Regions from separate parts of the Bacteroides sp. An279 genome, predicted to be linked through region 1. Evidence: riboswitches for the same ligand, from Rfam matches in the RefSeq annotation. Region 1 holds a riboswitch; the other holds the start of a gene.
The links. Region 1 has a riboswitch for cobalamin ahead of B5F78_RS06260 (anaerobic ribonucleoside triphosphate reductase). Riboswitches for the same ligand answer to the same signal wherever they lie in the genome.
Positions count from the first base shown of each region.

Region 2: it holds a riboswitch for cobalamin, as region 1 does, so the genes downstream of both, B5F78_RS00015 (TonB-dependent receptor) here and B5F78_RS06260 (anaerobic ribonucleoside triphosphate reductase) in region 1, are expected to answer to the same signal.

Region 1 covers NZ_NFJA01000025.1:2,385-18,175, forward strand. The annotation lists gene B5F78_RS06260 (anaerobic ribonucleoside triphosphate reductase) at 1-1,188, opposite strand, end outside; cobalamin riboswitch at 1,215-1,399, opposite strand; gene uxuA (mannonate dehydratase) at 1,908-3,101, shown strand; gene B5F78_RS06270 (hypothetical protein) at 3,197-3,712, shown strand; gene bioB (biotin synthase BioB) at 3,709-4,665, shown strand; gene bioA (adenosylmethionine--8-amino-7-oxononanoate transaminase) at 4,655-5,938, shown strand; gene B5F78_RS06285 (8-amino-7-oxononanoate synthase) at 6,018-7,190, shown strand; gene B5F78_RS06290 (DUF452 family protein) at 7,417-8,082, shown strand; gene bioC (malonyl-ACP O-methyltransferase BioC) at 8,067-8,819, shown strand; gene bioD (dethiobiotin synthase) at 8,831-9,478, shown strand; partial or broken gene B5F78_RS06305 (helix-turn-helix domain-containing protein) at 9,651-9,839, shown strand; gene B5F78_RS06310 (hypothetical protein) at 10,624-11,919, shown strand; gene B5F78_RS06315 (cupin domain-containing protein) at 11,954-12,295, shown strand; gene B5F78_RS06320 (hypothetical protein) at 12,329-13,816, shown strand; gene B5F78_RS06325 (hypothetical protein) at 13,832-15,145, shown strand; gene B5F78_RS06330 (type 1 glutamine amidotransferase domain-containing protein) at 15,205-15,791, shown strand, end outside.
Region 2 covers NZ_NFJA01000001.1:80-15,870, reverse strand. The annotation lists gene B5F78_RS00065 (M56 family metallopeptidase) at 1-1,086, opposite strand, end outside; gene B5F78_RS00060 (BlaI/MecI/CopY family transcriptional regulator) at 1,386-1,745, opposite strand; gene B5F78_RS00055 (beta-galactosidase small subunit) at 2,125-3,030, shown strand; gene B5F78_RS00050 (TIGR01212 family radical SAM protein) at 3,206-4,132, shown strand; gene B5F78_RS00045 (FprA family A-type flavoprotein) at 4,181-5,371, shown strand; gene B5F78_RS00040 (L-threonylcarbamoyladenylate synthase) at 5,452-6,063, shown strand; gene B5F78_RS00035 (mechanosensitive ion channel family protein) at 6,160-7,035, shown strand; gene B5F78_RS00030 (DUF5074 domain-containing protein) at 7,107-8,354, opposite strand; gene B5F78_RS00025 (DUF5074 domain-containing protein) at 8,510-9,949, opposite strand; partial or broken gene B5F78_RS18000 (YncE family protein) at 11,359-12,498, opposite strand; gene B5F78_RS00015 (TonB-dependent receptor) at 12,511-14,523, opposite strand; cobalamin riboswitch at 14,574-14,784, opposite strand; gene B5F78_RS00010 (type I restriction enzyme endonuclease domain-containing protein) at 14,874-15,269, opposite strand; partial or broken gene rhuM (RhuM family protein) at 15,253-15,791, opposite strand, start outside.

The sequences.
Region 1 (15,791 bases):
ATAATCGGCATCCGAGTAGGATACCCCGTCTTTTATCTTGAATATCTGGATGGGGAATACCGGCACTTCGCCTTGCGTGCCCAGTCCTTCAACGGTGGCTTGGAGCAGTTCTTCGATGACCATCCGTCCTTCGGGAGAAGTGTCCGTCCCGTAATTGATGGAACTGAATACCACTTGGTTCCCGCCTCGCGAGTGCATGGTGTTCAGGTTGTGGATAAATCCTTCCATAGCCTGATGCGTGTCTTTCCGCACTTGCTTGTGGGCGGAGTGCAGGATGTGCGCCGATTCTTCTTCGGTGAGGAAGCAGCCTTCGTTTGCCAGTGCTGTAAGGAAAGCCTTTTGGGCTTTTGTGTCCGGTTCTATCGAAGTCAGGTGTTTGCGTACGTGTTCCGTCAGGGCTTTTTCGTCTATCGGCGTACCTTTCATTTCCACATAGAAAGCAATGTCCGTTACAATCGCTTTCTGATAGCTTTTCAATACGCCTTTTGCCATGAAGAAGTCGAATGCCGGAATCGCTTGCCCTCCGTGCTGCTCGTTCTGGTTGGTCTGGAAGATAATGGTAGCCAGTGTGGCATAGCTTTGGATAGACTGGGGCGTGCGGATGCTTCCGTTCTTGGTATGGAATCCCCGTTCGAACAGGTCATCCAAGTCATATTGGATACACGTGGTGGTTTTGGTGGGATAATAATCCAGGTCATGAATATGGATATCCCCCATGCGGTGCGCTTCGGCATATGGTTTGGGCAGCAGGTATTTATACGTGTAGTCTTTGGTGACTTCCGAGGCGAAGGTCATCATCTGTCCGGCAGGTGTATGGCTCGACATGTTGGCGTTGCTCAGGTTCACGTCGTTCTTGTCTATTGCCACGATGCCGTCCATGATGTGTTTCATCTGTGTCTTGCGCTCGCGTTCGGTATTGCGCCACTGGCGGTAGATGATGTATTTCTTCGCTACTTCGGGCTGCACTTTCATCAGTTCGTTTTCTACGAGGTCTTGGATTTCCTCTACATTTAATGTTAGATGTTCGAAATGGGAAATGACCCGCTGGGTGATTTCATCAATCAATGCTTCTTGGCGTTCCAAGCCTGTAGCTTGGAATGCTTTCCCGATGGCATTCGAGATTTTGGATGCCGAAAAGTCTTCCCGCTTTCCGTCCCGTTTGATAATGCAAATGTCTGCAGTATTCATACGTCTTGTGTTTTTAAGTGAAACATAAATTCTGTTTTTCCATGGCAGGTCTTCTGACTGATTCCTCTCTGCAGACGCCTTCCCACCTGTTCGAGGCAGTGGCTGCATTTGCATGTCCCGAGTTTTGGAAATCACAGCAGCGGGTACTGTTGCCGATGTGCGCGGCATTCCCTATTGAAACTTTTTTGTTACCATAAGAAAAACATTTGCAAAGGTAGTGATTTGGCACATTTTTCAAAATGTACTTTTGCTGAGGTTGTCTAAATTGAATAACTTCTGAAAATAAAAATGCCGATTTAGTGGCTTGTATCGCTATTTATTGGAAAACTTAATTTATAATGAATGTTTCTTGTTTGACATCCTGATTTTTTTTGTTAAGCTACATTCCCGGTATTGGCCCGGCTCGTCAGTGAAGGTTTTCTTTTAGCCAGTATGATTGCAGAACGAAGATAGGTTTCAATAGCAGTTCATGTATCTGCAATTGCCAATGTATATATATTCTCGCGGCACAACACAAGGGTGGTCAAATTATATTGGTAAAGCTCATTTATCCTGTATGAAACAGACAATGCCTGTATGCATAAACAGAAGCACAGGCTGATACTTTTTAAATATTACTTCAGAAATTTGTCAATTTGGAATATTCTTGATAACTTTCGCTGTTTTTTTTCAAAGAACTGATAAAACTTACGAACTTAAAAACTCAAGAACTCGTATATATGATGGAAAAAACTTGGAGATGGTTTGGGAAGAAAGATAAGATTACGCTTCCCATGTTGCGCCAAATCGGCGTAGAAGGTATTGTGACAGCACTTCATGAAGTGCCCAACGGTGATATATGGACCGAGGAGGCTATTAATGACTTGAAGTCGTACATCGAATCGTACGGGTTGAGATGGTCGGTAGTGGAAAGCTTGCCGGTGTGCGAGGCTATCAAATATGCCGGTCCGGAACGCGACCAACTGATTGAAAACTATAAGGTGAGCCTTGCCAATCTGGGCAAATGCGGTGTAAAGACGGTATGTTATAATTTTATGCCGGTCATCGACTGGGTGCGTACCGACTTGCAGCATCCGTGGGCAGACGGTTCCAGTTCGTTGTATTTCGACCGCGTACGTTTCGCTTATTTCGATACGATGATTCTGAAACGCAAAGGTGCCGAGGCGGACTATACGGAAGAAGAACTGCGCAAGGTGGCTGAACTGGACAAAGTGATTACCGAAGCCGAGAAAGACGAACTGATTGATTCGATTATCGTGAAGACACAGGGATTCGTAAACGGAAATATCAAGGAAGGCGACAAGAATCCGGTGGCTATTTTCCGCAACCTGTTGGCTTTGTATGACGGAATCGACCGTGCTGCGTTGCGTGAGAACATGCGTTATTTTCTGGCTGCCATTATGCCGGTATGCGAAGAATACGGAGTGAATATGTGTGTGCATCCCGATGACCCTCCTTTCCAGATTCTGGGCTTGCCACGTATTGTGACCAATGAAGAGGATATTGCTTGGTTCTTGAATGCTGTAGACAATCCGCACAATGGCTTGACTTTCTGTGCCGGTTCGCTCAGCGCAGGCGAGCATAACGATACGCGTGAATTGGCGAAGAAGTTTGCTTCGCGTACGCATTTTGTACATCTGCGCAGTACGGCGGCTATGCCGGGCGGCAATTTTATCGAAAGTTCGCACTTGGAAGGTCGTGGTCATGTAATCGACTTGATTCGTATTTTCGAACAAATAAAGCCGGGGCTTCCGATGCGTGTAGATCATGGGCGCACGATGTTGGGCGATGAAGACAAAGGCTACAATGCCGGTTATTCGTTCCACGGCCGTATGTTGGCTTTGGCACAGGTAGAAGGCATGATGGCTGTAGTGGAAGACGAAATGAAACGGAATATTAAAGTGGAATATTGATATTTGTTTTTCACCACAGATTACACAGATTAATTAGATGAAATTTAAGAATAATAATTTAATTAATCTGTGTAATCTGTGGTGAACGTAAAAACATGAAGAAGGTTTGTTCACATAAGGCAGGCAGTATCCGGTTCCGTCGGTGGAGCCGGAAAGGGTATGCCGTGTTCGTGAGTCTGCGCATTGTTGTGACAATCGGGCATGTATGCCGGAGCATTGCCGATGCGGCATTGAGCAAGAACAAATCTTTTTCTGAGAACCGGGAACAGAGAACGTCCGTTGACGAGAGAATGGCGGAAGATGCTGTAGATGACGGGGGCGGAGGAATCTTAGTGTCCGCATCTCAGGTAGTGAATGCCGTATTGCTTCTGTTCTTGATGCAGAGAGTGGTATCGGTTTCGGGTAAATCTGTTGTTTGTCCGGAGCGTTATATACCTTTATATAATATAGGAAGCGGAATGGGAAAGGCTCGCAAGCGGGTTTCTCTCATTCCGCTTTTAATGTTTTTTGAAACGCAGATTAGCGCAGATATAATTATTTTTTATTTGCGAAAATCTGCGCTAATCTGCGCTAATCTGCGTTTCAACCTAAAGACTTATAAGCTCAAATGATAGAAAGAATTGAGAAAGCTGTTTACGAAGGGAAGCCGCTTCAGCCCGATGAGGTGCTGAGGGTTGCCGAAGAAACCCCGTTGGGCGTGTTGTGTGAGGCGGCACATCGGATTACGGTGAGGTGTGCCTCGCAGAAGTTTGATATGTGTTCCATTATCAATGCGAAATCGGGACGGTGTCCGGAGAATTGCAAATGGTGTGCCCAGTCTGCGTATTATGATACGGGCGTGCAGGTATATGGTCTGGTGTCGGAAGAAGAATGCCTTCGTCATGCCCGGTTGAATGAAGCGCAAGGCGTGAACCGTTTCTCGCTGGTGACCAGCGGCAAGCGTCCTTCGGATAAGGAGATAAAGGTTTTGTGCGAGCGTTTCGCTTATTTGCGTATGCATAGTGGGATACATTTATGCGCTTCGTTGGGGCTTGCCGATGAGGCTCAGTTGCGTGCCTTACATGAGGCGGGCGTTACCCGTTATCATTGCAACCTGGAGACGGCGCCTTCTTATTTCGGGAATCTCTGCACCACCCATACGCAGGCAGAGAAAATAGAGACCATCCGGGCGGCGCGCCGCATAGGGATGGAAGTGTGCAGCGGAGGCATCATCGGGATGGGCGAGACGATGCGTCATCGGGTGGAATTGGCTTTTACGTTGCACGGGTTGGATATACAGTCTATTCCACTTAACCTGTTGCAGCCGATAAAAGGGACGCCGTTGGAAAAAGTCGCTCCTTTATCGAAGGAAGAGGTATTGCGCACGGTGGCAATGTTCCGGCTGGTAAATCCCGAAGCTTATCTGCGCTTTGCCGGAGGGCGTTCAAGGTTAAGTGAGGCATGCGTGCGCCGTGCGTTGTATGCCGGGATTAATTCGGCGATTGTGGGCGATTTGCTTACCACGCTGGGTTCGAAGGTACAAGAAGATGTAGAACGGATAAAAAATGCAGGTTATGAATGTTGATAAACTTGTTGATAAGTTCGACCGCGACCATTTGTGGCATCCTTACACATCGGCGGTCGACCCGTTGCCTACGTACAAGGTAAAACGGGCGGAAGGGTGCGTGATAACATTGGCGGACGGTACTCGGCTGATAGACGGCATGTCTTCGTGGTGGTGCGCCGTGCACGGATACAACCGTCCCGAACTGAACGAGGCTATCGAAAGGCAATTGAAAGATATGGCACACGTAATGTTCGGCGGACTGACTCATGAGCCAGCCATTGCCTTAGGCAAGAAGCTGTTGCAGATAGTCCCGCCCTCGATGCGGCACATCTTTTATGCCGACAGCGGTTCGGTGGCTGTAGAGGTTGCGCTGAAAATGGCGGTGCAATACCAATATGCGATGGGACATCCCGGAAAGAGTAATTTTGTGACCATCCGTTCGGGATATCATGGAGATACGTGGAATGCCATGTCGGTGTGCGACCCGGTGACGGGGATGCACAGCCTGTTTGGTCCGGCATTGCCGGTACGCTGGTTCGCGCCGGCTCCCGAAAGCCGTTTCGGAGGCGAGTGGGACGAAAGCGATATCCTTCCGTTGCGGGAGATTATGGAAAAGCATCACGAAGAACTGGCAGGACTGATACTGGAACCCATCGTACAGGGTGCGGGCGGCATGCGTTTCTATCATCCGCAATACCTGCGCGAGGCGGCGAAGCTGTGCCGTGAATACGGTGTCCTGTTGCTTTTCGACGAGATAGCCACCGGTTTCGGGCGTACCGGAAAGCTGTTCGCCTGGGAACATGCCGGTGTAGAGCCGGACATTATGTGCATCGGAAAGGCGCTGACCGGAGGGTATATGACATTCTCGGCGGTGCTTGCCAATGCAAAAGTGGCGGAAGGCATTTCATCGTGCGAGCCTCGTGTGTTTATGCACGGTCCTACGTTTATGGGCAATCCGTTGGCTTGCTCGGTGGCGTGCGCTTCGATTGACCTGTTGTTGTCGTATGGCTGGCAGGAGAAAGTGGAGCGCATCGAGGCGCAACTGCGCAGGGAGCTGGAGCCTGCCCGTATGCTTCCGCAAGTGGCGGATGTGCGGGTCTTGGGAGCCATCGGAGTGATTGAAACGAAGCGGGAGGTGGACATGGCATGGATGCAACGACGCTTTGTGGAGGAAGGCATCTGGGTTCGTCCTTTCGGTAAATTGGTTTATATAATGCCGCCGTTTGTCATCCGTCCCGATGAACTGACGAAGCTCACTTCGGGGCTGGTGAAGATAGTGGGCGAGATATAATTCACCACAGATTACACAGATTAATAAAAATTTTTTATTTAATTAATCTGTGTAATCTGTGGTGAAAAAACAAAGCAATATGAAAGAAGAACAGACTTTACACGCATTGGCGCGGGAAGGCAACCTGCGCACCTTGCCCGAAGCGGAACACGACGGGGTATGGATTGGGCAAGACGGACGGCGGATGCTGAACGTTGCGTCGAACGATTATTTGGGGCTGGCTTCCGACAGAGACTTGCAGAAGGAGTTTCTCCGCAGTGTGCCGGAGAGAGACCGCCTGCTTTCGGCTTCCTCTTCCCGTCTGCTGACGGGCAATTTTGCGGTGCACCGCGAATTGGAAGCATTGCTTGCCGGACGGTTCGGGCGTGAAAGTGCCTTGACGTTCAGCAGCGGTTATCACCTGAACATGGGCATCCTGCCCGCTGTGGCGGATGGGCATACGCTGATACTTGCCGACAAGCTGGTGCACGCCAGCCTGATAGACGGCATCCGCTTGTCGGCGGCGCGGTGCATCCGCTACCGCCATCAGGATTACAGGCAGTTGCAGAGCCTGGTGGAGAAACATCATGCCGCTTTCGATAGGCTTATCATCGTGACCGAAAGCGTGTTCAGCATGGATGGCGATGTGGCTCCGCTTGCCGCACTGGCGGAACTGAAGAAGGCTTATCCGAATGTGATGCTTTATGTCGATGAGGCACATGCCGTCGGCGTGCGGGGAAAACGGGGGCTGGGCATAGCCGAAGAGCAGGGCTGTCTGGCGGACATTGATTTCTTGTGCGGCACGTTCGGCAAGGCGCTGGCTTCGGTTGGGGCATACGTAGTGTGCAGCCGTTTGATGCACGATTATTTGGTCAACCGGATGCGGACGCTTATCTTTACCACGGCGCTTCCGCCGCTCAACGTGGCGTGGACCAAATTCGTTTTTTCGCGGCTGGACGGGTGGGAAGACCGTCGCATCCGGCTGGCTTCGATGGCGGAGAAGGTGCGCGGAGCAGTCCGCCGGGCGGGTTATCCTTGTCTTTCGGAGAGCCACATTGTTCCGTTGGTGGTGGGTGAGAGCGAAAAGACTGTCCTCAAGGCGGCGGAGATGCAACGGAACGGGTTTTATGTCCTCCCCGTCCGTCCGCCCACGGTTCCCGAAGGCACCTCACGCCTGCGCCTGTCGCTCACGGCGGCATTGCCCGAAGCAGAGGTGGAACGGTTGGTAGAAGCCATTGAAGCCCCCTCAATTCCCTCCGAAGGGGGGACTTAAATATATATGTCACGCCGGAAAGCTTGCTGCACAATGCAGGACGGATTCCCATTAGAATGTAACAAAATGGTTTGTGAAAAAACAAAATGAATATCCGCAATCATCCCATGTAGGGGCGTATCGCATACGCCCGAATGCGTCAACCTATCCACACGTATGCTTTCAGGGCGTATGCGATACGCCCCTACAGCTCATTGGGTGAAATGCGGATATTTATAAAAACAATATGGAACAACGATTTATAAAGAAAGAAAACAATCCCCGGCTGCTGCTTTTCTTTGCAGGGTGGGGAAGTGACGAACACCTGTTCAGCCGTCCGGTGGAAGACGGGTACGATTATCTGTTGTGTTTCGATTACCGCACGTTGGATTTCGACTATTCGCTGCTGGACGGTTATCGCGAAATCCGCCTGCTGGCTTGGTCGATGGGCGTGTGGGTTGCCGGACAAGTCTTGACAGGCAAGGATTATCCGTGGCAGATGAGGCTTGCCATAGGCGGTACGCCCTTCCCGATAGATGACCGGAAGGGAATCCCCGAAGCTATCTTCCGCGCTACGCTGGAGAATTTTTCGGATGCGGCGTTGGTACGTTTCCGCCGGCGCATTTGCGGGACGGCGGAGCAGGTGAAAGAATTTCTGTCGCACGCGCCTTACCGTCCGGTACCGGAACTGCACGAAGAGCTGCAGGCGTTAGAGCAGTACGTGCGCCGTCCGTCCGCTCCTTTCGTATGGGACAAGGCAATCGTCGGGACGGGCGATAAAATCTTTCCTCCTGCCAACCAGCGCGAGGCGTGGAGGGGGACTGCGGTCATTGAAAAAGACGTGGCGCATTACGGCGGCGCATTGTTCGACCGCCTGCTTTCGGGAGAGGAGGCTGTATGGACAAGGCACTGATCCGTCATCGTTTTGCCAAGGCTTCGGGCAGTTATCCGCGTCAGGCATTTGTGCAACGCGACATTGCTTTGCGTATGGCAGACCTGATAGGGCGGTATGTGTCGCCGGACTCGCATCGCCGGGTACTCGAAATCGGGTGCGGAACCGGATTGTTCACCCGTGCCTATTTGCACCGTTGGTGTCCGGAGCGGCTGGTGCTGAACGACCTTTGTCCTGAAGTGGAACCTTATTTCGCCGACTTGCTGGGCGGGCAGGTAAGTTTTGTGGCAAAGGATGCCGAGGCGCTTGATTTCCCTTCCGGCCAGGATTTGATTGTGTCGTGCTCGGCGTTGCAGTGGTTCGATGCGCCCGAACGTTTCTTGTTGGGATGCCGCAAGCTGTTGTCCGGCCGTGGTTATCTTGCCTTTAGCACCTTCGGTCCACACAATGCCGAAGAAATCCGTGCGCTGACGGATGCCGGGCTTCCTTACCGTCCGTTGGACGAACTGAAGGTGGCACTATCCGAGGCATATCACATCGTCCATGCTTCAGAAGCATGTGTGCAGCTTTCTTTCCCGACTCCGCTGGACGTGCTGAGGCACCTGAAAGATACGGGTGTGACAGGCATCCGTCCCTGCCATTGGACACGGAAGAAGCTGGCAGACTTCAGTATGCGTTATGCCGGACGTTATGCCGCTCCCGACGGAGGTGTTACGCTGACGTATCATCCCATTTATATAGTATGTAAAATGAACTAAAAGAACGAAAGATGAAAGACAATGTGTATTTTGTAAGTGGCATTGACACCAATATCGGCAAGAGTTATGCCACGGGTTATCTGGCGCGGAAGTGGAACGAAGCAGGCATCCGCACCATTACGCAAAAGCTTGTACAGACGGGTAATGAAGACGTATCGGAAGACATCGCGCTGCACCGCCGGCTGATGGGCACGGGCTGGCTCCGCGAAGACGACGAGCGGCTGACGATGCCCGAGATATTCAGTTATCCCTGTTCGCCGCACTTGGCGGCGGAGATAGACCGCCGCCCGATTGATTTCGATAAGATAGAGCGGGCTACGCAAACGCTGAGCGGACGCTATGACGCCGTGTTGCTGGAAGGAGCGGGAGGGCTGATGGTGCCCTTGACCCGCGATTTGCTGACCATTGATTACATTGCCCGGCATCATTATCCGTTGGTGTTTGTTACCTCGGGCAGGCTGGGGAGCATCAACCATTTGTTGCTGAGCCTGGAGGCGGCAGACCGGCGGGGTATCCGTCTGCATACGCTGGTTTATAACCTTTTCCCCGAAGAAGATGATGCACTGATTCGCCAAGACACGGAGGAGTATATCCGGCATTTGCTGAAGGAGAAATATCCGGAGGCGCGTCTGGAAGTGGTGCCGTATATTCCGGAGTGAGTAAAGGGAAAGAGACCGTGCATTATACGATCGTGTGAGTTATGAAATCATGAGCCGTCGGCTGTATCTGTGTCCGGGATTTAACAAGAAGGAATTGTTGAAAGAGATTCATGTCCCAGCCAATAAGTTTGCGGTTTTGTTTAAGGTGTTTGCCTGTTGAAGCTTTTCCCAGTACATACAAAATTGCCGCCTTGATTATGCTGTCCGCTTAATGCGTGAGCAACCACAGTGGACGTTGGATGCAATCGCCAAAGAAGCTCAAATGTCTAAAGGGGCTTTTAATATCCAGTTCCATAAGCGGTATGGCATGAAGCCTTCTGAATTTAGAAGCAGAGAACTTTCGTTGGACGAGGAAAAATAAGTTCCTATGTTTGTTTGGCAGATACAAATCAATGTATGATTGAAAGGTTCAGTATCTGTTTCAAACTGTCTTCTTTTTACGTTCTCCATATGGAAACCGTACGGTTTTCATATCGAGAACGTACGGTTTTCAATTGGAGAACGTACGGTTTTGAGATGGAAACTATAAAAAGATACCGTTTGGATTGATAATATGACCAATCAGCAACTTTAACTGTTTTGATTCTTTGATTAATTCAAAACAGTTTCTGAAAGGAGAGATCTTTTGATAATCAGTTTATTGCTTGCCTGATGTGATTTTCGTGAGACATAGTGGTGATTTTCATGAAACTTTTCTAGCCTGCTTTGTAGGGCATGTTAACTTGTACTGACTAACTTTGTTCTTAATATGATGAATATACATTAAAAAGATTGCATTTTGATAAAATAATAAGTATATTTACGCCCATAAGATACATTTTATTTCTTATTTAATGGGTGAATTTTGTGTTCAGACAAAATAGGTTTAAAATGTAATCTGAAAAAGTGATGCATTATATATTGCATGTTGCCGGCTGTTGTAAATCACTGGCAAGTAGTGGTAAATAGACTTTTTGATATTCATTTAGGATATTTTGATACTGTGCTAATAGGCTTTTGATACATCTTTCCGGACTTTTTGATATAAGATATAGAAGTCGGAGATTGGTTAAGTTTTTGATTTGTGCTAGTTTTGAAATGCATTTGAGTAATGTGGGCTTATTGCTAAAAATAATTTTATGAATTGAATAAAACAGGAATCGGATATGAAACAAAATATCGTATCACCTCAGGCGATGATAGTTGGAGAAGGAGCTTATGCTGTCAATGAACTTCATTTAAGCATAGAAGATGCCTCGGAACAGAATCTGTTTATTTACCGTTATGCCGCCGGAGCACAATTCAATGTCAGCCGGAAGCTGCAGAATAATGTGATTTGTGGATTGGTGGCATTGACGGAAGATCCTTCTTCGCCAGGAGATATGATGTTGGCTCCGAATGCTACTCTTATAAATAAAGGTGTCATTGACATTCATTTCAAAGAATTGTATGCTGCTCATATTCGGAATGCACAGCGGTGTGGGGATGCTTATCAGGTAGATGCCTTGCGTGGGTATGCAATGGCTGCAGGTGCAAATTCGGTATTGATAAACGAAGGTGTCATTAATGTCTATATGGATCATGACGCCGATGCCGAGACTACGATGTATTGTTGTGCCATGTGGGCGGAAGCTGATTCGATGTTGGTTAATAAAGGCGAAATTCATTTCTATGGCAATGGTTCCTGGCAAGCATTGGTGCGTGGTGTAGGAGGTGTAGCCGACCATTTGCATGTGGTGAATGAAGGACTGATTACGGTAGATGTGGAACGTGCTTTCCAAACCCGTGTGTTACATACAGCCGGTATGTATGGTTCGCTTTGGAATAAAGGGCGTATTGAAGTGCGTGTGGCCGGACGTGTGATGACGATGGGAAGCGTGACAGGTACACAAATGCTTAATGACGGTGAAATTTATGTTACTTCATTGGCCACTTTGATTGAAGGGAAGATTCCTTATTTATTTAATTTCCCGCCAATGGCCACGGGTATGTATGAGCATTTCCGTCCGGGTGCTTTATTGCCGAGTCCGATAGTCAATAGGGGAGTGATTAAGGTGCATTTGATAGGTAGCAAAGCTTCTGGTCCTGATGCGATTGCTTTCGGATTTTATTATCAGATGGAAAATAAAGATAATGGGGAAACTCCGGTTCGTTTCGTTTCCAATGAAGGGATAGTGGAAGTAACTCAAGAAGGGCCTGTGAATTATGTAACGGGAGAATTGGGCGTGAACATGCAGTTGAAAGAAGACAATCCGGTGAAGTTGAAAATCGGTACGTGGAAAACGCACAGCCGTGACTTCTCGCAGACACACGACTTGTTCGTGTGCCAAAGTGCGTGTTTTGACTTATCGGAGCTAAACTTAATATTGGAGGATGGAGGTGTACTGCCTGATGTATCTGAATTGGTTTATCAGCTTCCTGTTGCTTTGCATCGGGGTGACACATGTATAATCAGTAAGTAAGAATTTATGTTATACAATTAAAATGCAGAAAATTATGGACAACAAGATGGTGATTAATCACAAAGAAGTAGAAAAAGTAGATATGGGTAAAGGTGTAATCCGTCAAGATTTCGCCATGGGCAAGAATCTGAATGTATTGCACTGGAATATGTCTGACCAAAGTGTGGTAGGTATGCATACGCATCCGCAGGAACAATTCGGATATGTCATCAAGGGTGGTTTCCGCCTTACGATTGGCGATAAGGAATACGAACTGAAAGAAGGTGATGCTTATTTGGTTCCCGCAGATGTGCCTCATGGTTTTGTAGCTATCGGTGAGACAGAAGCCATTGATGTGTTCGCTCCAGTCAAGACGGTTTTTCCGTGGGATAAATAAGCATGAGTATCGGACCAAAACAGTTGATTCTCGATGAAAAAATTTATTGGATTATGGTTTTGGGGCATATTGTTGTTTGCCATATCGTCTTGCTCGGAGGATGAAGAGCCTGCATTCGTTCCGGAAGAAGAGGAAGAAATATTGATAACGGGCGAGTCGGGTGCTACGGTGGTCAATACGAAAGATATTGTCTTGGGGGTGAGCGAGGACGATGTGGTATTCGAAATGACTTCCACTATTCTGACGACAAGTGGCCGTGTGACGGAGACAACGCTTAATTGTTGCGCTATGGCTGGCATTAACTTTACGGATAATGGCGGGATGCTTGCAATGGATACGTTGAATACGGTAGAGGATGTAGTGCTTATCAATCGGGGAACCATTACCATTCATACCAAAGACTTAGTGGAACGGTATAAGGACCAGATTCAGACTCCGGATGACCCGGAACGTCCTTATACTTATCTTCGTTTGATCGCCATGTTTGTCGGAACGAATAGTACGATTATTAATGAAGGGGTCATCAATGTGTATTTTGACCATGATCCGTCTGTGACTTCTACGATTTATGTCATGGGAATGAACGGAGGCGGAAACTCATCGATGATTAATAACGGCGAAATTCATTTTTATGGAAACGGTTCTGTAGCTACCCGTTTGCGTGGTATGGCAACATTCGGCAATAGCATTTCCGCATTCAATAACGGTGTCATGACCGCAGAATTGGATATATGCGAAGACGCGCGTATGATTACTACGGGCGGTACTAAATCGAATGTGATAAACGATGGTACGATGCAGATGCGGTTGCCTGGTTATATACTTTGCATGACCCGTTACGAGGATTCTAATTTGATAAACAATGGTGTGGTTGACTTGACCATGGTTGACCTTCCTGAAGGATATACCGCTGTGGGCAACGCAGAGAATCCTGTCGTTTGTGCGATGTACGACCCTTTGTCGGGCGGACGTACGCAGATGCCTTCTTTGGTGAACCGGGGCTGTATCAGCATTGCCATTGAAGGAAGTGAACGCTCTAATTCGGTAAGTCAAGGTTATGGCATGTATTGTGACTTGATGGGTGCCGGAGGGGAAGATTTGCAGGTGAATGTCATCAATGATGGAAGCATCGAAGTGTCGCAAAGCGGTCCGGTAGATTTCAGAATGGCAGAGGCTGGATTCATTACTCGTCCTGCGGTAAGAGAAGCAGCTTGCTGCATTAAGCTGGGACGTTGGAATACGACGTTACGCGATTTTTCCCAAACTCGGGATTTGTTTTACGGTCAAGGTGTCAATATGGATTTTGGCGGAGGAGAATTGCTGCTGAAGAAAGGAGAAGATTATGTGGACGGAACTTCTTACAGTGTAGCTCCGGAAGCATTGCTTTATAATGGAGGAAAAACGATGTTCCGTTATGAATATTCCGGATATGAAAACTTTGACATAAAAGCAGCTGATGAAAGTAATGTTAATCTGACATGGGATAAAGAAAATAATCAAGTGTCTTTGTCTGACAAATAAAACAGAAAATAGAATATGGAAAATATAGTAGAAAAAAGTGTTCGTGTAGGGAGCGCAGGGTATTATGTCAACCGTGAACATCTGGTTATCACTAAGCCAGAGGCAGGTAATGTAGCGGATATTACTGAGCAGGCGATTGCCGCCGGTAAAGTGCTTAAGGGGCGTAATATTGTTCTGTATGCTTTGGCGGCATTGATGGATGATGAAGAAAATCCGGGACAGCAGCGTTTGGCTTCGAATGCGACTTTGATAAATGAAGGCGTCATCGAGATACATATGCATGACATTGTTGACGCTTATAAGGCGCAAGTAAAAGCTACGCCTGATGACCCGAACGGAACATATCGTTTCGTGAAATGTTTTGCCATGGCTGCCGGTAAGGATTCGACCATTATCAACGAGGGAATTATCCGGATTTATTTCGATCAGGAGAAGGATTTGGAAACGGCTGTATATGGAGAAACGTTGTTGGCGGGTGAGAATTCGACGGTTATCAATAATGGGACTATCGAATTGTTGGGTAACGGTTCATTCGATACACAGACTCGTGTCATCGCTCTTCCGGTCAATAATGTGACCATCATCAATAACGGGAAAATCAATGTGGATGTCGAGAAGGCTTCTACCGTCCGTGTGTTGGCTACAACAGGTATTGGCGGAACGATTGCCAATTATGGTTCTATCCGAATCAATTCGACAGGAAGAATCATGACGATAGCCCGTTTTGCCAATACGCATTTGATTAATGCCGGAGATATTGATATTGTTTCGCGTGCGCATTTCATTGTTAATAAGGTGTCGTTCTTGTACCAATCTTATCCTTTGGCATGTGCTTTTTATGAACATTCATTGCCGAATACCCAGTTTGTTCCTCCTTTGGTCAATAAGGGTACGGTGAAGATTCATTTGGAAGGAAGCGAGGCTTCTACTCCGAAGGCGGTTGCGTTCGGTATCTATAGCGAGATGGTAGGCAAGGAAGAACATATTCATCGCATGGAAAATACCGGCTCGATTACGGTGTCAAAGTCGGGTCCCTATGATTTTCTGGTAGCGGAAGTGGGCGTAAACGCTCAGTCGGCAAAAGATTTTCCGTATCATGTAGAGATAGGCGAATGGCATACGGAAGCCCGGAATTTTACAGAAACGAAAGATTTGTTTGTCTGCAATAGCGGAATCTTTGATTTCGCGCATACTCGTTTGACACTGACGGGAGATAATGCCGTGTCGGATGTAAAAGCTGAAAGTTTGGTTTATCAGCGTGACGAGGCGATGCAACGTGGCGATACCTTCCAGGTGTTGAATGCGGATAAATTGGTTATTACAAAGTAAGAGTGTTAAAAAAGCAGGTTTTTCCCCTGTATGTTTAATTTTAAATACCTATTGAGATTATGGCAAAGAAAGTTTTAATTATTGCAACGAATTATGGTTCATGGGGTGAGGAATTGCAGGCTCCGTGGGATGCATGTAAGAAAGCAGGTTTTGAAGTGACTTTGGCTACTCCGCAAGGAAAGAAGCCGCTTCCTTTCCAAATCAGTGTAGACCCTGATTTTGTAGACGGTGTACAGAATATCAAGACTAATCCGAAAGAAGTTTGCGACCGCTGCAAGGAATTGGTAGATGGTGAAGAATGGGCACATCCGTTGAAATTCTCAGAAGTAAACATGGCTGATTATGATGCGATTGCTTTGACTGGCGGTCCGGGTGCTATGTTGGATATGTGTAATTGCTGGGAATTGCATAAGCTGATTATGGATGCTTATAAGAGCGGTAAGATTGTGGCTGCATTGTGCTATGCCGTTTCTACATTGGTATTCCTCCGCGACCCGGAAAATGATTATAAGTCGATTGTGTATGGCAAGAAGATTTGTGCTCATCCTCGTGCATGGGATTTCTATGGTCCGGGTATGGCTATGTCATACGAATTGTATGGTGCAACTCCTGATAACTGCGGTACGAATGTGATTACTCCGGGATT
Region 2 (15,791 bases), on a different contig from region 1:
GCTTGGACCGCCCGGGAACTGGGGCATCTGTTCTACCGCCGTATAAGGTTCTTCCTCATTGTCCGGATTGTTTTTGTCCCCCACGATGACTATCGTTTGGGGCTTTCCTTTAAGTGTATCGGTTTTTTCGATACTTTCACTTGTTACGGCATCGGATATTGCCGGAAATTCCGTAACTTTGACACGTGAAATCTCATTCAGCGGTTTCGAGATTTCGGGACGGGCAAAAGCGGCTACAGCTACTGCAGCCAGCGGAAGTACGTAGAGGTACTTGGCGCGTGCCCACGGGTTCGATTTTTTTCTCATCATCATAGTGATACGTTTTTTAAGTGAACTGTGATTTAAGCTGTTGGCGAGAGAGTAGAGCCTTGAGCCAACGGCTTTCTTTATTAATAACAATTGATATTCCTTGGCGTTGACGCCGGATGCCAGTACGGCTTCGTCGGCTTCGTATTCGTGGATGTTCTGCAATTCTTGCTTCACCAGCCATGCCGCCGGATTGAACCACTGCACAACGATGCACGCTTGGGCAAGCAGCAGGTCCCACGAGTGCCGGAGGCGGATGTGGGCTTGCTCGTGTGCCACTATCGCCCTGTTGTCTTCTTTCAGGTCTGTGTCCGGCATCACGATGTAATGCATCCAGCTGAACGGGGCGATTTTCCCCGGATAACGTACCAGGATGCTCCCGTCTGCCAGCCTTTCTTTCCGGTTCCTGCGGATGACGGTACATATCCGCCCGATTCCGATAAGGCTCTTGATGCAGCAGCAGAAAGCTCCTATCAGGTAAATGCTTACCATTGCTTCTTGCCATCCGAACCGGGAAACCGTTTCCGCGGCTTCTGTTCCTGCACGAAGTTCAGCCAGCATCAGCAGGCTTTCCAAGTCCGATACGGTCTGGTTCAATGCCGTAGGTTCGCTGATGGCAATCTTTACCGCAGGCAGGAGGCACGACAAGACCAATATGCCAAGCAATGCCAGCCGGTTGAACCGATGAAACGTTTCCTTGCTCAGCAATACCTTATAAAAAAGGTAGAACAAAGCCAGGCAGACCGATGCTTTCAGTATATAGATAAAAAATAGTCCCATATCTTTTTGAGTTTTTAAGTTTTTGAGTTCTTAAGTTTTTAAGTATGTCCGCAGATAGCCAATGTAGGGGCGTATCGCATACGCCCTGAAAAACATCCACGTGGATTAGTTGATGCATTCGGGCGTATGCGATACGCCCCTACAGGCAATTTGGCAAAATGAGGACATTCATATTGAGTTTTTAAGTTTGTTGGTTTTTAAGTTCTTGAGTTTATCTTTTAGTAATTCAATAACTCCAAACTGACAAACTCAAAAACTCAAAAACTAAAAAACTCAAAAACTCAAAAACTAACACAACCTTATTTCCCTTCCTCCACTTGCTTGATAAGCTCTTTCAGCTCCTCTATCGAAATCTCCTCTTCCTTTACCAGCGAAGAGACCACCCCTAAGTAGGAATTGTTGAAATACTTGCTGATGACGCTTTTCAGCGTCCCGCGCTTGAACTCGTCTTTCGACACGGCGGCACGGTATTGGTACGTATTGCCGAATGCCGTATGCGCCAGATAGCCTTTCTCTTCCAGTCCGCGCACAATGGTGGAAAGCGTATTGAAGTGCGGACGCGGCTCGGGATAGAACTCCAGCAGCTGCTTGACGAACAAAGGACCTTTCTCCCAGAAAAATCCCATTACTTCTTCTTCTTTTGCGGTCAGTCTTTTCATGCTATTTCTGTTTGTTTTCCGCAAAGTAACTAAAAGTTTTAGTTATTCAACTAATTTTTATAGTTAATAATGGTGAACAGTGGCGAAAGTCTGTGGAGGAAATAGAAAAAAGCATATTTGCGGAAAGCGTATGTTGTAATGCCAATGCTTTTGCGGTAATATAGCAATTTATATCAGTAAGTTTTATGGTTTCCAATTCAAAACCGTACGTTCTCGATATGGAAACCGTACGTTCTTGATATGGAAACCGTACGGTTTTGATATGGAAACCATAAAATCTATTTATTTGAATGCATAAAAGAAGCAGTGCTTAAAAGCAAATACAGGCTTGTCTGTTTGATAAGTTACCGTTTCGTTTGTTTTTAATGAATATCCGGATGTGAAGAAGCTGATGGGGAAAAACAGGATTATTTGCGACAGTACTCTGGCTTGCCTGGTTGTGCAGTCGGGCAAAACAGTTGTAACCTTCAATAAACGTACCGGCTGGATTGACTATTTGGACATTGACGGAAAACCGATGCTGGAAAAAGGGTATGCCATCCGTCCTGATTTCTGGAGAGCACCGACCGACAAAGATTATGGAGCAGGGTATGCTAAGGATTCCCGTGTGTGGTGTGACCCGATGATGAAACTTGTCCGGTTCGATTACAGGGAAATGGAAAACGGTGCGGAAATTTTGGCAGAGTATGACTTGCCTGATGTGGCATCGAAATTGAAAATGACTTATATGCTGGCTTCGGACGGAAAGTTAGTTATAAAAGAGGCTTTGACTGTTGATCCGGAATCAAAACAGAAACCTCAACTGAGACGATTCGGTATGCAGCTGGTCATGCCGAAAGCATTTGGGAAAATTCGTTTTTACGGAAAAGGACCTCGTGAGAATTATATAGACCGTAATTCAGGAAATCGTCTGGGAGTATACACTCAGTCTGTAGCTGGGCAATACTGGAATTATATCCGTCCGCAAGAAAGTGGAAACAAGACTGAAGTAAGGTATTGGGATATGCTGGACGAAAGCGGTAACGGCTTGCGTATATGCGCGACAACTCCGATGGAGTGTAGTGCACTGAATTTCTTGGACAGTGATTTAGATGATGGCATTGATAAATTTGACCATCGGTCGCACTCCGGTGAATTGATACCTCGTAACTTCAGTGTTGTCAGGATAGCCTTGCGTCAGGCAGGGCTGGGTTGTGTTAACAGCTGGGGAGCTAAACCGTTAGAAAAATATCAGATGCCTTATCAGGATTATCAATTTACATTCATGATCCAGCCTGTCCGTTAAGGTTGTTTTGTGGTATAATTATCTCTTATTGTTATTTGTTGCAGAGGAACACATGGTAAAAGACATTGTGTTCCTTTGTTGCAAATAACAGGTATGTGACTGTAAAGTATAAGTCTTGGTGTTTTTGGTGTATTCGTCAAAAACTTGTATCTTTGCGCCGGAAATATCGTTATGTATGGATAAACGCGTACGTTACAAAGACTTTTCGGCTTTTCTGGCAGCACATTTTCCGTTCAAAGTGCAGAAGTTGTCGGTAAATGCAGGATTTACGTGTCCTAATCGTGATGGCACGAAGGGATACGGTGGTTGTACGTACTGCAATAACCAGACATTCAATCCCGAATATTGCCGGACGGAAAAACCAATAGCAGTGCAGTTGGAAGAAGGGAAACAGTTCTTTTCCCGTAAATATCCACAGATGAAATATTTGGCTTATTTTCAGGCATATACCAACACTTATGCCGGATTGGAGCAGCTGGTGCAGATGTACGAGGAAGCTTTGGCTGTGCCGGATGTGGTGGGATTGGTAATCGGGACGCGTCCGGATTGTATGCCGGAGGAATTGTTGGACTATCTGTCTGAATTGAATGAACGGACATTTTTGTTGGTTGAGTATGGGATAGAAAGTACAAACGATGTAATTTTGCAGCGTATCAATCGTGGACATACCTTTGCTTGTACCCAAGAAACTGTACGGCGTACAGCGGAAAGGGGGATACGGACAGGAGGTCATGTCATAGTAGGTCTTCCGGGAGAAGATGGAAAACAAGCACTGCTGGAGCAGACCAAGGCTTTGTCGCTGTTGCCGCTGACTACCTTGAAACTGCACCAGTTGCAGTTGATAAAAGGAACACGGATGGCATACGAGTATGAAAGAAATCCCAGCGATTTTCATTTGTATTCGGTCGATGAATACATCGATGTGGTGATAGATTATGTGGAACATCTGCGTCCAGACCTGGTGTTGGAGCGTTTCATTTCCCAATCTCCCAAAGAGCTGTTGCTTGCTCCCGACTGGGGATTGAAAAATCACGAGTTTACCGCCCGCTTGCAGAGACGTATGTGCGAGCGTGATGCCTGGCAAGGAAAATATTACATATAATAATAGGTAAAAAGGTTAAAGTTTAAAAGTCACTAATTTGAAACAATCATGAAACTGAAAGGGAATGTACATTATGTAGGTGTGAACGACCGCTCGAAAGCGTTGTTCGAAAATTTATGGCCATTACCATACGGAGTGTCTTATAACTCTTATTTGATAGCCGATGACGAGATGGTAGCATTGGTAGATACGGTTGATGTGGCTTTCTTCGAAGTATATCTGAAGAAAATCAAGTCGGTAATAGGTGACCGTAAAATCAATTACTTGATTATTAACCATATGGAGCCTGACCATTCTGGCTCTATTGCCTTGATCAAGCAATATTATCCCGATATCGTATTGGTAGGCAACAAGAAAACATTCGATATGGTGGAAGGTTTCTATGGTATTGGAGGCGACCGTTATGTAGTGGGTGAAGGTGATTTCCTGAAACTGGGGCATCACAATTTGCGTTTCTACTTGATACCAATGGTACATTGGCCCGAGACGATGGTTACGTTCGATGAAACCGAAGGTATCTTGTTTTCGGGAGATGCGTTTGGTTGCTTTGGTGCATTGAACGGTGGCTGTATCGATAAGGATATCAATACCGAAATCTACGAAGGTGAGATGCGTCGGTATTACTCGAACATTGTCGGTAAATTCGGCAATCCGGTACAGAAGGCTTTGCAGAAATGCAAGGGGCTTGATATTCAGATGATTTGTTCTACCCACGGACCGGTATGGACGGAGAAGATTCCGCAAGTAGTTGACTTGTATGACCGCCTGAGCCGGTACGAAGGCGAGGAAGGTGTGGTCATTGCATACGGAACGATGTATGGCAATACCGAAGAACTGGCGGAAACCATTGCCGAGGAGCTGAGCGCACAGGGTATCAAGAACATCGTGATGCACAACGTATCGAAGACACCGCATTCGTATATTTTGGCAGATATTTTCCGCTACAAAGGTCTGATAGTGGGATGTACTACCTATAATATGCATCTTTATCCCGAAATGGAAGCTTTGCTCAGTAAGGTAGCTGCCCGCGAGATGAAGAACCGTGTGATGGGCTATTTCGGTTCGTATACCTGGGCAAGTGCAGCTGTAAAGAAACTTGCCGAATATGCCGAAAAGTTGAAGTTCGAAATTGTAGGCAATCCGGTTGAGATGAAGCAGAGCATGGGGCAGGACACCGCCCGTCAGGCGAAAGAACTGGCGAAGGCGATGGCAGAACGGCTGAAAGCTGACCGCAAGTGATGTTTTTTTCACCACAGATTACACAGATTAAAAATAAATAAAATAATCTGTGTAATCTGTGGTGAATTTTTAAGAAGCCTATGATACAGAAACTGTACGACAAGCACAATGATCCCGATGTGTTGCAGCATATCGTGGATATCTTGAATGACGGAGGAATTATCATTTATCCTACCGACACGATGTATGCGATGGGATGCCACGCTTTGAAAGAACGTCCTATCGAAAAGATTTGCCGACTGAAGAACCTGAATCCGAAGAAGAACAACCTTTCTATCATTTGCTACGATTTGAGCAATATCAGCGAATATGCGCAAGTAGGGAATGCCACTTTTAAGCTGATGAAACGTAATCTTCCCGGTCCCTTTACCTTTATCTTAAAAGCTGACAGCCGTCTGCCCAAGATATTTCGCAACCGAAAAGAAGTGGGTATCCGTGTGCCCGATAATACTATCATCCGTGAAATTTGCCGTTTGCTTGAAGCTCCGATTCTGACCACTACCTTGCCTTTGCGGGAAGGTGAGGATATAGAATATATAACCGATCCTGAGTTGATTGATGAAAAATTCGGCGAAGAAGTCGATTTGATTATTGACGGAGGTATAGGAGGCATCGAACCTTCTACCGTCATTAATTGTTGTGAAGATATACCCGAAATTGTCCGCCAGGGAAAAGGTGAACTGGAGGTATAAGAAAGAAAATTGAATTCCGCAAAACATCCTATGTAGGGGCAATTAGGTGAAATGCGGACATTCATTAAAAGAAATGTGCAAATAAACGAAGTAATTATGGTATTATCAACTTTATTGAATGTGGTTTTGCTGGCTGCAGAATCGGGAACGAAATTAGTTAATGTAGAAGATTTGCTTGACAAACTGTTGAATTGGAGTATTGATGCGGGAAAAAGTATTTTGGCTGCCTTGATAATCTTCATTATAGGGCGTTTTGTCATCAAGCAGATTAATCGTCTGTTCCGGAAAATACTGGAACGGAGGAAGTTGGAAGTGAGCGTACGGACTTTTTTGGAAAGTCTGGTCAGTTTGTTGCTAAATATTGTACTTGCTTTTGCTGTTATCAGCAAGTTAGGAGTGGAAACTACCAGTCTGGCTGCTTTGCTGGCTTCGGCAGGTGTGGCTATTGGTATGGCATTATCAGGTAATCTGTCTAATTTTGCCGGTGGTCTGATAATTCTGGTGTTCAAGCCTTTTAAGGTGGGAGACTATATCGATGGCCCTGACGATGAAAGCGGCACCGTGAAAGAAATTCAGATATTCCATACAGTGTTGACCACTGTGGATAATCGGATTATTTATGTACCGAATGGATTATTGAGCAGTAATGCCATCACCAATTACAGTAAGCAGGAGACACGTCGTGCCGAATGGGTGTTCGGTGTAGAATATGGTGAAGATTTTGAGCGGGTAAAAGAAGTGCTTCAACGCATTATTGATAATGATCCGCGTATCTTAAAGACTCCGGCACCGATGATTGCTTTAGGGGCTTTGTCTGCAAGTAGTGTGGACATTAAGGTACGTGCATGGGCAAAAACGGCAGACTATTGGGATGTTTATTTCGATATGAACAAGACGGTATATGAAACCTTTAATAAGGAAGGTATCGGTTTCCCATTCCCACAATTGACCGTACATCAGGCGAAAGACTGATAGAGGCGAAACGATGATAAGCCAAGGGGCGAGGCTGTTTTTATAATCTTATCACAGCCTCGCCTTGTTTTTTACATGGGATAAATTCCTGTGGCGTAATGTGTGATATCGGAAATGCAGCGCGTAGCCTGCGTACGGTCTGAGTTCAGGTCGTATATCAGGACATTAGACTGCGGAATGACATTTTCAAAGCATTCTGAATGTGTGGAGATGTAGAGTTTGCCGTTTTGTGCATCAATGGTCATACAGTCGAAACCATTGGCATTCGGAGCATCTTTCCGGATGTCGATGTACGGTTCTATTTTTCCGTTATCGGCTGACAGGCGTGAAATACGAGTTTCACTTTCCGGGAAGTAGATATTGTTTTTATACGAAAAAATACTTGACGAGGCGGTGTTGAAATAATCAGGTGAGATGCTTGTCCTGATTTCTGTTTCTTTTGCGATGTTCCATGATTCGAGGTCGATATAATAAAGGTAGGTTACGTTGTTTCCACGTGTGTATGTGGCTGCTACCAACGTACCGTCGTCCAACAGGCATAGTCCACTGATGAGATTCCCCTTTCCCAAAGCCAACGTGCGGTTAATCTGGTTGCTGTCTTTGCTGAATTCTACCAGTTTTGTCTCCGACCAAAATCCGCCGGCTCCTGCATAGATATGGCCGTCAATAGCCATCATACCGTTGGGAGAGATAATGGATTCGATGGTAACACCTTGATTGCCTAAGGCATAGCTTCCTTCTATCAAATGCAGTTCATCGGTTGTACTGTCGAAACGATATGCAGCTTGTGCGTCTGTGATAAATACATTGTGTTCGTCCAATACAATGATGTTCGATAAATTGGCTTCTACTTCAAGGCGTTCGTTTTCTTGCAAGCAACCCTCCGGTCTGGCAAATGTCATCATTTCACGGGGATAGGCTTTTTCTTTTCTCATGGTTTCTGCATCGGCGATAATCAGGAGTCCGTCTCCTTGTGGGACTTCGTCAAGGTTCAGATAGTCGTCACACAAAATATAAAGTTTGTTACCATGACGGTAGAGGGCATCTGCCTGGTTGCCCAGTTCGGTTCCATTTACTTTTTTGTATACATTTGTTTCTACAGTACCATCAGGAGCAATGTAGGATAAAGAGCCGTTCTCTAGCATGCGTGCCCCTCCGTTCAGTATTAATATGCCGTTTGGTGAAGCATATCCTTCAAGGGCTGGTTGGGATATGCTGTCGGTAGGCTCAGATTCAGGATGGAGAGTTTTGATGTTGTCCGAGCTGCAGGCTGTAAAGTATAAGTAGCCTGCCAATAGGAAGAACGTTGTTTTTCTCATAAAATGTAATTTCTTTTTTATTTCAGTTAGTAATGTCAATCAGGAGTTAAGAAGGAGTTGGAAGAAGTTATCGTCCGCCAGGCGGACTGGAAGTTAGATGCCAATACCTTTTTGTCTCTTTGTGAATGCTATCATAGAACACAGAATGCACAAATCTATACTGCGCATGGTATAAAGAAGAAGCCTGCCGGGAAGCGGGTATAGTTTTCAAACTTGAACAGAGGAGTACCGGTGCTTCCTGCAAAGTCGAATACCCAAAGTTGATTGGTGGTATAGAACGGTCCCACTCCTTTCAGGGTATTGGCATATACATATCCTGTGGTGGGATTTACCCCTAGGCCATTGTACATTATTTGGGCTTTTTCATCCAGCAAAGACAAGTCTGTCAATATTTCATCTTGTGGTGTTTTGTTGTCTTGGTCTATGTCTGGACGGAAGTCAAGGCGATAAATAGTTGTTCCACTGGCATAATAAATTGTGTTGCCATGTGTGGCAAAGGCACATCCTGATGACCCGACTGACGGGACTTCGCTGATGTAATTTCGCTCCAGGTCTTCTTGAGTCGCAGGGTTGTACCGGTTCATGGAGATTTCACCTCCAAATTTAGTACTCATTATCCACAGGCAGTTGTCGGGAGCTGAAGCTATGCCTGTAATACCATATAACGAATAGAACGGTACTGAAATGTTTGTAATTTGGTCATTACCTGGAGTGATTTCGTAAAGTCCTGTCATGAAGTTTTGGTTGTAATAGGTGTACACCTTTCCATTGACAATGGCAAACGGTGCTTTGGGGGCTTCTTCCGAACCTTTGATAAAGGTCAGCGATGCATCGTTTTCGTTCATTCGCCATATACCGGCATTGTCACGGATATAAATGTGTTCTTCATCGATAACGGCAATGTGTGTAGGCCAGTCCAGCGGGCTGAGCGTCTCTTTCGGATAACTTTTCAGTTTCTTTAGTGTACGTGTGTCGGTTATGACCAACATGCCGTCATTATCCGATTCTGCTCCCATCGCATTGCCGTTCCCGTTTTGGGAAATGATGTAGGTTTTTCCGTTGTATTGACACATGTCTTGGGGTACATTGCCCAGTTCTGTACCATTTACTCGTTTGTATACATTGTCTACGATGTATCCTTCGGCGGTAATGTAAAGAAGTGAGCCGTTTTCGGAGGTCATATTTCCTTCGTTCAGAACAAATGTTCCTTTCGGGTCATCGAATGTGACAAGATAGAAGTTTATGCTGAGTGTAACAGTTTGTCTGTTTTCACCTTGTGCAGTCAATTGCAAGCTGAAGGTCTTGGAAACATTTTCCGAAGCCGATGGGGCAGTGATACCAATGCAGGTCGTTTCTTCGTTTATATTGACTTGCCATCCCTCGGGTACGTTGTCGGCTGTAATGCTGTTTATATGTTCGGCTAGGTATTTTATCTGGCAGGTCTCTCCCGGAACCACGGTGACAGGTCGGTCTTGCCCTATGCTGTCGGTCAATTCGAATACCGGTGTTTGGAGTTCTACTGGAGTGTTGTCGTCTTTACATGCTGTGGTACCGATTAAAATCAGTATCAGCAGCCAATTGCATAAGTTCTTCATTTCCTTTTGTTTTTTTGTTTTGTATATCAATTTGTTATTTATGCGGATCAGGGGAGTTATACTATTATACTATGCGCGGTATGGATTTGTGTATTTTGTTAATGCCACAGTTCCGGCATGCTGTCTACGTTCTGTCCGCCTCGCATTACTGTACTTCATCATACCCAGATTAGTTAAAACGGGATAACCTCGTCTGTTGTAAGATTAATAATCTTACAGCGAATGACCTATATTTTCACATTAGCATATTGTTTATTGACCTATTCTTCTGTGTATTCTTATGTAGTCTGTGTTCTATATAGCATCAACAAAAATGCACAATTTCATACCGCGATGGTATAACTTCTGATTAGCATTATCAGGCAGTTCTTAAGAAGCTGTTTTGAATTTATCGCCCAAAGCACACACGAAAACAGATACATCAAGCCAAGAAAAACTTTTTGGAGAAATTCAAAACAGCTTCTAAGTTAGCGTGTAGGGATTTCCTCACCCAGCATGTGCAGGTCTTCCACGCCACTCACTTCTGTAGAGCATTCGCCTATCCATCCGTTTTCCTGATTGATTCCGGTATATATCTTAATGAGGTCCACACCAGGTAAATCGACTTTATTACCGTCGCTGTCGGTTGCCCAGTCAATGTCAATAGCAGATTCATCATTGGTATTCATGGCATTGTCGGCATATCCGTATGTAAACGGATAAAGGATAAAGTAGGTACCGTTTCCACTTTGGTCTATTCCATTTTGCGGAAGTCGTGAACCTTCGAAGCGTAACTCCTTGTCGCTAATCCATTGTGGATAATAAGACTGGGTGTTATGGACGTTTTTCCGGATGTATCCTGTTTGTCCTTTGTTGTCTGTCCAGCAGATGTACGTTTGTTGTTCTTCTTCGGTGGCCGGTTCTCCTTCGGGAGCTTGGTAAATAATTTCGTAATCGTTGTAAAAAGCCATGTCACAACCGGCGTTCAGGGCTGTTTCATACCATGTTTCCTGCTGTGGGTCGTGATGGGCACTTCCGGCTATTTCATACCATTGTCCATCGTCTGGCTGTCCGTCTTGATTTTCGTCTAATGCAACTTGGATGATACCCGGTTCGTAACTGCCTCCGCTTGCAGCAGTAGAAGCTCCTTGAAAAGCATTGCCCAGAATACGGAAATCCCGTAGTCCTGCTTTGTTTTCAATCCGATGGTCGAAGCCTACGATGACATAACCTCCATATCCTCCTAGCGAAATCATGCCACGATTGTTATTCCCGATAGCTTCCAAGGCTTTCCGGTTCATGTCTTCCTGTGTGTCGCCTTCTTCGTATTCAGGCATAGCATTGACAAACTGGCCTGGAGCTGGCATGTATTCGATTACTTGGGTGATGTATGCCGAACTGGTTGTTTCTTCCGGAGCATCGTTGTAATAGAAAGGTTCTGTGGCAAAGGCGAAATGTGCCGGAATATCGCCTGTACGTACGCTCCATTGTTTTTTGCCTTCGGAGGTGAAGCAGTAAAGATACCCCGGTGTTACGTAGTCGGTAGCATCGCTTACATAGATTTCCTTGGTTTCAGGGTTGACTGCAATGCCGTATGGAAGTCGGATATCGGCTTCTGTGCCATCGGTAATGAATTTGTCGGAAATCATTTTGCCTTGTGCCGTATCGTAGATGCGGTAACCTACTTCGTTGTTTCCGGCTGTGTAGCTCCATTCGGAAGAGATGATGTAAAGCAGGTCGTCATCCATCCACATTTGGTTGGCAGAGATTCCCAGGTTTCCGGTTACGGTTTCGGTAGTAGGGTCTATGACGTAGATATCCGAGCCTTCTCCATAATAGTCTCCCCGTGAAATAACATACAGGTTTCCTTTCGAGTCTTTTTCCATCTGGTGCAGGTTGATGGCTACATCAATGGTGTTGACCACTTGAAAACTCTCTAAGTCGATGACCGAAATGGTACGGTCATAATTCGGGTAACGGTAACCGCCCGAGTTGGCTACATACAGTCTTCCGTTAACGATAGCCATATCTTCAGGCTGATAACCTACTACCACTTCGCGGGTTATCTGGAAAGTATTCGTATCAAATTCTACCACTTTGCCGGGGCGTGCTTCTGGATCTATCTGGACCGGTCCGGCATACGAACTGACATAGGCTTTGTCATCTTCGAAGGTTATGTAGCGGCAATTAGTAATGTTGACGCTTCCCAGATGTTTGGCTGTGCATGCGTCCATCACTTCTACAAAGTGTGAACAGTTGACCACTACATATAGTTTTCCGTCGTGTATCTGAATGTCGTTGCCTACATCTCCCAGTTCTTTTACGATGTCGGGGTTGCTTTCCGGATAAATGTTGCGAAGGTAATATCCTCCCCGTGCATTGAAAAAGTCAATTGTACATTTGTTGCTTCCCATGTTTCCTTCGTTGAGAAGAAAAAAGCCTTCAATGTCCTTAGGGTCGGTAGGGTAGGTAATGATTTCCTGCTCCGAGTCGAGCACAGGCAGTTCTTCCCTGCATCCCGACAGCAATGCCAGCAGGAGCAGGACAAGCGGATATCTTCTGATTTTCATAAGAGGTATATTTTAAAACATATATTGCACGATGAATTTGAAATTGATGCCGGGCATCGGGTAGCACGATACTACTTCGTATTGTTGGTTCAGCAGATTGTTCACTTCCAAAGTCAGTTTCAATTCTTGCGAACGGATGCGTTGCCGTTTCGAAAGAGAACAGTCGCTGGTGTACCACGACGGTTGATAGTTGACGGGCAGGTTGGCTTGTGAAGAATACCGTTCGCCGGTATAGATAAAACTGTAACTGGCTTCCCATGAACGCCAATTGAAGTTAACCGCTGCCGATCCGCTGTGCCAGGGTATGTAGGGTATTTGTCCACCATAAAATTCATTATCGGGATCGGTAAAGTCTTGTGCTTTCTGATAAGTGTAATTCAAGCGTCCGCTTAGCAAGGCTTCTTTACCCAGTTTCCAGTCGGTTTGTACAGCTACATCTATGCCCCGGATTTCCACTTCACCCAGATTGACCATGGTCCAGCGGAAGAAGTTGGAAGTAGGGGTTGCTACTATCTTGTTCTTTACTTCGTTGTAATATACATCGGCTTGTAGCTCGATGTGTTTCATCCACAGGTTTTTGAAGTCTTTTCTGTAAGTTACACCTATATTATATTGGTGAGTATATTCAGGGTCAAGGTAAGCATTGCCTACGAATGTGTAGTACAGGTCATTCAGGGTAGGCATGCGAAATATCTGTTTGTAGAAGGCACGGAAATTCAGGTCTATCTTTTTAAACGGTCGGTAGCTCAGTATAACCGATGGTGTCCATTCCAGCTTGTCGGATGCCGGTTGTCCGTTTTCTTTCAGACGGTCGGATACAAACGTGCCCAGTACACTTGCCTGCAATTGTATACAGTCGAAATGAAAGGCTGTGGCTGCAGCAAAAAGTCCTGTGTTCCGCCGTGGATAGACAAAGTCTTTCAAGTTTGCATTCAGCAGGTTGAATTGCCAGTCTGCCGACAGGTTCAGGCTCCAGTACGGTGTCAGGTCAAAGCAATTGGCAGTCGAAACATAAAGTTCCTGCTGCCGGTAACGGTTGTTGATGTACATCAACGATTCATCTTTGTTCGGGTCGGCAAGGTAATGCAGGTAATCGTAGGCATACTTGGCACTGGCAAGAAAATGGTAACGTTCCGAGAAATCTTTCCGGAACAGTGCTTGGGCAAAGAAATTGGCATCGTTCTGGCGGTCTTCGTGTGTAAACTTGTTACGCACAATGGCTCCTGGATAACCTCTGTCGGAAAAGTAAGCATACAGTTTGGTACGCCAGTAGCCGTTTTTGATGTTACCGTATAACCCATGCTCGATGCGCAGGGCGTTTACGTCACCATTCTGGCGCACAGCAGTGGTGTCATAGCCTCCTTCAGTGGCATAGCGGAATTTATATTTACCTGTGGTGTACAAATACTCGGCACTGAAGGAACTGCTTAACTTTTCGTTGATTTGCTGTTCCCAAAGGATGGCAGGGTTTACTACTCCGAACGAACCGGTCTTGAATGTAGCCTTGACATTATATTTCTTGTTGTCTTCAAACTTGGGAATACGCGTCTGGAGATAGATGGTACCTGCCGAACCAAAGTCCTTAGCCGACTGGAAAATGGCACTTTTCTGTCCGTTGTAGAGTGTGACGCTTTCCATATTGTCGAGCGAAAAACGCCCCAGGTCTACAGTTCCGTTTTGTGCATTTCCCAGTTCGATGCCATCGTAGAATACCCCTACGTGGTTGGTACCCATACTTCGGATATTGACCGTTTTCAATCCTCCGATGCCTCCATAATCTTTCAGTTGTACACCAGAGAAATAGCGTAACGCGTCAGCAACGTTGTGCGAACCTAGCCTTTGGAGTTGTTCTCCCGACAAGCTCTGTACGGGAATGATGTCTTTCTGCAAGGCACGTGCGGTGACCAGCACTTCATTCAAGTGTTGCAGGCTGTCGGTCGAGTTCTGGGCATACAAAATGCAGGCATGGTTCCATACAGCCCAAAACGATAACAGCCAGACAAGCCGGCTTTTTTGTTTAACCATAAATAAAAAGTGTATTCAATAAACCAATTAACCGTGTTGTCCTCGCACACGGATAACATAAACTCTTGGCAGGTCTTCTGACTGACTTCTCTTCCGGAACCTTCCCAATACGTTTTTCAGATACAACGCATCAGTGGTAATAGCCTTTACCGGAAGATTATTGAAGCTTCACAGCAGCGGGACTGTCCGGGATTTTCACCCGATTCCCTTTTAATCCGCTTGTCTGAACAGACAGGCAGAACCAATTACGATGCAAAAGTAAGGTTTTTATTTTAAATGTGCAATAGGTCTGCAATAAAGCCATCGTGCCCACGATTTAAAGCCACTATGCGGTGTGCACATTTTATAAATTACTTGTAGGGGCGTATCGCATACGCTCTAAAAACACCTGTGTGGATAAGTGGGTGCATCCGAGATGCTTCACTATGCAGCATGACAAATGATTTTTCGCATTTTATTTCTGATTGACTATATCTATTGTATTTCTTGAAGTTCTTCGCTTGTTCCAAAATTGTTTTAAACACCTCGTCATTTGTTACTGGAGGGTAGCCATATTCGGTTAAGACCAAAATCAAATCCATTTTCAGTTCTGCCTTTATGTCATCACGAGTGGACCAGTCGGTGTACTTGGATTTATCTGCTACAATTTTCTTGATTTCAGCAGCGAGTTTAAGTAACTTATTTTCGGGATATTCAAAACTAAACTGTTTGGCTATGGATTTCAGAATATCATACATCTTTCTCATGGGCGAACCATTGGCTTCCGCCGAACTTTGCCTTCAGTTCTTCGATAGCTTGCATGGCACCTTCATACGTTGCACGGAACTTTGCTTCGTTCGTAGTCTGCTCTACCGCCAACTGCTGATAATCGTACTTGTCCAGCGTATCGAGGGCATAAGCATAATCGGAAACCACTTCTACCAGATTGAGGGCATCATCGGAAGTTAATGCCTCTTGTGCCTTGACAGTCCTGCCCAAGACGGCGACTAACTGTTTCAATTCCGTGTAGCGTTGTTCCGTCAAAGCTTTATTGACGGCATAACCTTTCACCAGATATTCTTTTAATACTTTATTTGCCCAAATGCGGAATTGCGTACCGCGTAAAGAGTTTACGCGATAACCGACCGAAATAATCATGTCTAAGTTATAATAAGGTATTTGTCGAGTAACAGTTCTTTTGCCTTCTGTGCGAACTTGTGCAAAAAATGCACAAGTTGGATTTTCCTCCAATTCTCCAGTTTTAGAAGCTGTTTTGAATTTCTCCAAAA